Regions from separate parts of the Lactiplantibacillus argentoratensis genome, predicted to be linked through region 1. Evidence: predicted binding sites of a transcription regulator. Region 1 holds the regulator's gene; the other holds the start of a gene.
The links. Region 1 encodes LexA, which represses DNA repair genes until DNA is damaged. Its sites were predicted from a motif close to CNAACANNTGTTNG; they were not measured.

Region 1 (2,487 bases):
GCACCCGTTACGGCTACAGAGTCACCAACTCACGCCTCAGGAATTACAAGCTTGGCTTGCATTTTATTACCAACAACCTTATCGGGAATATCAATACGTGGCAATTGATCTCGCCCAAGCTAACGTCCGCCACATGACACCAGCTCATTATCAGTGGTGCTATCGCCAAATCACAGTAACGCCATGGTGGGATAGTGTTGATGCCTGGCGCAAGGTGCTTGCAACGTACATCTTGACACATGATTGTTTGCAATAAGTGGGGCCGGTTTACTTGCGGGCTACAGATAAATGGGTGCGCCGGGTGGGAATCATGCTTCAATTAGGCTGGAAAGAGCGAACGGACTCCCAATATTTGCAAACGGCGATACTAGCGAATCAGGGGGATGAAGATTTCTTCATCCAGAAAGCGATTGGCTGGGCGTTACGGGATTACAGCAAGGTGAATCCGGAATGGGTGCGCACGTTTGTCGCAAACCACGCGCTTTCGGCCTTGGCCCAGCGGGAAGGATGTAAGTATCTGTGACGAGATCTGCAGATAGTGCCGGCAATCAGGTCCAAAAGAGTGGCAAATAAAAAAAGATGACAAATCGAATTGTCATCTTGTGAGTGTTCATATTACTGAAACAACATGTCACGATATAGGCCAACAACTTTGCCTAACACAGAGACGTTGTTCAAGATAATCGGTGCCATCGTGTCGTTTTCAGGTTGTAGCCGATAGTGATCGGCCTCCTTGAAGAATCGCTTGCAAGTCGCTTCATTTTCATCGGTCATGGCAATGATGATATCACCATTGTCAGCGGAATTTTGACGCCGAACAATGACTTGATCACCATTCATGATACCGATATTGATCATACTTTCGCCACGGATGGTGAGCATGAAAAGGTCGCCACCGAATGATTCAAGTTCCTTAGGAATTGGAAAATAATCCGTCGCTTCCTGTACGGCAAGAATTGGTTGGCCGGCGGTTACCGTTCCAAGTACCGGAATTTGATGTGGCGTAGTTTCGACGCCCAGTGCTTCGAAACCGGCTGGCGTTACCTCAATGGCACGGGGCTTAGTTGGGTCTTTTTGAATATAGCCTTTCTTCTCCAGCCGTGAAATGTGGCCGTGGACGGTCGAAGTCGAAGATAAGTCAACGGCTTCACCAATCTCACGAACGGTTGGCGGATATCCTTTTTCATTGACGCGTTCATAAATAAAGCGAAGAACGGCCATTTGTTTGCTTTCCGATGTTTTACTCATCTTGGCACCTCATTTTTTATTTTCATTATTGGTTAAAACAATTGTAGCATAGCGTTTCATAGCTTTCAAACAAATGTTCGGTTGACAAACACTATTAATTGATTTAGGGTCTAATTTCGTGTATATTTCAAGAGTGAAAGGGGCTGCTGATTTGATTTCAAAAGAATTGCTTGCTCGGATCAATGAGTTAGCTCATAAGGCGAAAGCCGAGGGGCTCACCGAGCTAGAAGAAGCCGAACGTCAAGAGTTGCGGCAAAAATACTTGAAGGAATTTCGCGCCGGTTTTCGGCGACAAGTTGAAATGCTTCAGGTTTATGATAAAGATGGTAAAGAGGTTACGCCAGAAAAGGTCCGTCAAGTGCAACGCGATCGCGGTCTTCGAGATGATTAACCGATTTCAGGAAAATTTGTCAACTGACAAATTTTCCTTTTCTTTTATTATTAATTTGTGTAGACTAGTTTAATGAAGACTGTAATAAGGGAGGGGAATGACTGTGTCTACAGGAATTTGGATTTTAATCGTCGTTATCGGCGTATTGGTTGGGTTAACTGGTGGTTTCTTCGGTGCCCGGCACTATATGCAAAATTACTTGAAGCAAAATCCACCAATTAGTGAAGAGATGCTTCGGAGTATGATGATGCAAATGGGTCAACGCCCATCCGAAAAGAAGTTACATCAGATGTTGAATTCGATGAAAGCTGCATCTAAAAACGATAACAAGTAGTAAAAAAGTGTCGGCTCGCTTTAAATTGCGATCGCCGGCACTTTTTTATTATCGAACTTAATGTTTCTGACGGGTTGTAGCAGGATCAACGTATTTGAACGTTGGGTCGATTTGACGATCCAAGTCGTCAAAAGCGTGCAACATTTTAGTTTCAATTTGTTTTTGACCAGCTTCATCCAATTTAAGTTTACGATCAATATTAATCGGTTGACCGAAACGGACGGTAACCCGCTGACGGCTAAAGAGTTGTTTGAAGGTCAATGGGCCTTGGTAAACGGTTGGAACTAGTGGAACACCGGCCATCTTAGCGATGACGGTGGCGCCGCCTTTAAGTTCTTGTGAGTGGCGCGTTCCCGATGGAAACATGATTAGTGAAAGCTTACCGCTGCGCAAAAATTTGACGGGGGTCTTGATTGCTGAAGGTCCTGGATGTTGCCGATTGACAGGAAAAGCGTTCGCATGGACGAGAATGAACCGCAAGACGGGATTCTTAAATAGTTCTTCCTTGGCCATA
Region 2 (2,487 bases), 950 kb from region 1:
AAGAAAGATTTTAACGGCGTCGTAAAAGTTCACATGAGTATCCATGCTGGGCAAGATATTTCAGCCTATCCGACCCAGGCCAAACTCAGCACGAACGACGGTCAACAAGTCGAAGCCGACATGGATAGCGATGATTTTGACGGTGATTTAAACAGTGGTACCGATTCTGACGGTAACGTATACTTTATTTTATCAAAATTATCCAGCGTTAAAGACATCACTAGTATTCGCCTAAAATGGGATGCTAGTTATGATACTGACGATTATGACGACGATAACGCTTATAAGACATTTGACACAACGCTTAATTTAAACTAGTTATCAATTAATACTGGTTTATAAGCTGTTTAATCCGTCAAATCGGTGACGGCTCGTAATTAAATCACGTCCAAATATATACACACAATAAATTCCCCCATCAGCTAGATTTTCATACTAGCCTGATGGGGGGATTTATTGCTTTTAAAGTGTGCTACACTCCTGTAATTATTCTCAACTAACATTAATTAACTTTTTAAGTATTTCGCTTTATTTCGTAAGAAGCACTTCACTGCATCATCCAAGTAAAACCCATTTTCCATTGCCAAAATACTCAACCACCACACGGATTCACTAATATTTTTATTACTTTTAGCTGTTTTATTGATTAAAAGCCGTCGACTTCTGTGTATTTACTGGCTGTAATTAAGCGATAATTACCAGCATTGACTGTTAGTTCTACCCGCGCTTTACGACTTCGGATATAATAATTTTTCCCACACCTTTTGATTTCATCTGGTTGTATCAGAATACGATTGACTAAATCTTTAATTTCAACTTCACTTAAATTAACGGCTAATTTTTTATTAATACGTTGAAAGACCCGTGGTGTATAACAAATACGGGTTCTAATTAACTCAAGAATTACGGATTGTTTGCTCATTTACTGCCCTCCGACATTTAATCATGCACTTGCTTTTTAGAACGTACGTTCTTATAATTAAGGATAACATATTCGGTTCTGAAAATATATTTTCCTCTGGAGGTCAACATGAAAACTGCATTATTTCTAATGCTAGATCAATACGCAGATTGGGAAGGTTCTTATCTAGCTAGTCAATTAAATAAAAGCACTGACTGGCAAGTTAAAGCGGCTTCAACAACACCATTGGTTACGTCAATTGGTGGTTTCACCACTAAAGTTGACTATCAACTGGATCGTTTACCAACTATTGACTTATTAATCCTAATTGGTGGTAACTCTTGGAATATCAATAATTCATTATTATATTCACTAGTTCAGCAACACCTCAATGCCTCGAAACCAGTTGGCGCAATCTGTGGTGCAGTAGATTACTTAGCCCAAAACGGTTTTTTAACTGGTTATCAGCATACCGGCAATTCACTGGCGATGTGGCACAATTATCCTAACTATCAAAACTCAGCCGACTTTCATGAACAGCAAGTCATTAGCGACAAGAATCTAGTCACAGCTAATGGCACAGCGGCACTGGCATTTACTGCCGCCGTTTTACAGCTAATTCATTTTCAATCTAGTGAAGAACTAACCCGAACTATCGATCTATACCGCTTAGGATTTTACCAATACTGTCAAAAATATGGTAATCCGTTCGGCTAAGTTTTTCCAAAAACTAATCTTGTCAGTTAAAACAACGTCAACACTCGCGCCAAATTCTGCCGCATAATGCAGACACCTTCTTGGATAGATAAATCATGCGTATTAAATAAAACAATATTCCCAATAAAAGTTTCAAAGAAGAGTTGTTCATTAGCTTTCAGAATTTAAAAGCACAATTATCATTTTAGTTATGCGGTTCAAGGCCAAATGACATCGACATTCGAGCCAACTCTGGGCTCGATAGTCACTTAGTTCTACCTAAAAACGAGATCCAAGCACGTATGAAGACGTCGCTGGATCTCGTTTTTTAATTTTTGTGACGACAATTAGTGCCGTGAATAAACCGGAACATGCTCGTTCTTAACCGATTTCACTTAATTAAGCTTGGTAATCCTGATAGTCTACCGCAAAGTTCTCCAAAGCCTTCAAAGCAGGCAAGAACTTCTCTCCTAATGGGGTGAGTGAATATTCAACCTTTGGCGGCGCCGGTGGATAAACCTTGCGATTTACTAAACCGTATTCTTCAGATAACCGCAATTCCTTAGTTAAATAGGCTTGGGTCACCATGGGCATCTTACGATTGAGTTCACCAAAGCGCAAGACCCGCTGACTAAGAAAATACAGAATAACCATGCTCCATTTTCCGCGAACGACTTTTTGAACACTGGCAAATGGACAATCCAAAAAGTTTTCATCCGATACCGATTCATTCATAATATTTACTATCCCTGTTCATAATTAATCAATCGTACGACGTTAACTGATAACCACTATTATACTAAAGATTGTCCGGCCACCGTCGTTCATGATACCGTATTTGTCTAGATAGCTATTTTATTTCTTTACTAATACTAGTTTAGAACAGATTA

Region 2: V7R88_RS12600 (type 1 glutamine amidotransferase family protein) is a predicted target of LexA. The motif match lies at 961-974, and genes of this name have one in related genera.

The regions. Positions count from the first base shown of each region.
Region 1 is NZ_CP147647.1:1,692,267-1,694,753, reverse strand. It holds partial or broken gene V7R88_RS07925 (DNA alkylation repair protein) at 1-523, shown strand, start outside; gene lexA (transcriptional repressor LexA) at 616-1,248, opposite strand; gene V7R88_RS07915 (DUF896 domain-containing protein) at 1,400-1,639, shown strand; gene V7R88_RS07910 (YneF family protein) at 1,737-1,973, shown strand; gene V7R88_RS07905 (lysophospholipid acyltransferase family protein) at 2,031-2,487, opposite strand, start outside.
Region 2 is NZ_CP147647.1:2,640,085-2,642,571, forward strand. It holds gene V7R88_RS12590 (DUF805 domain-containing protein) at 1-318, shown strand, start outside; gene V7R88_RS12595 (DUF3781 domain-containing protein) at 647-922, opposite strand; gene V7R88_RS12600 (type 1 glutamine amidotransferase family protein) at 1,031-1,618, shown strand; gene V7R88_RS12605 (winged helix-turn-helix transcriptional regulator) at 1,997-2,332, opposite strand.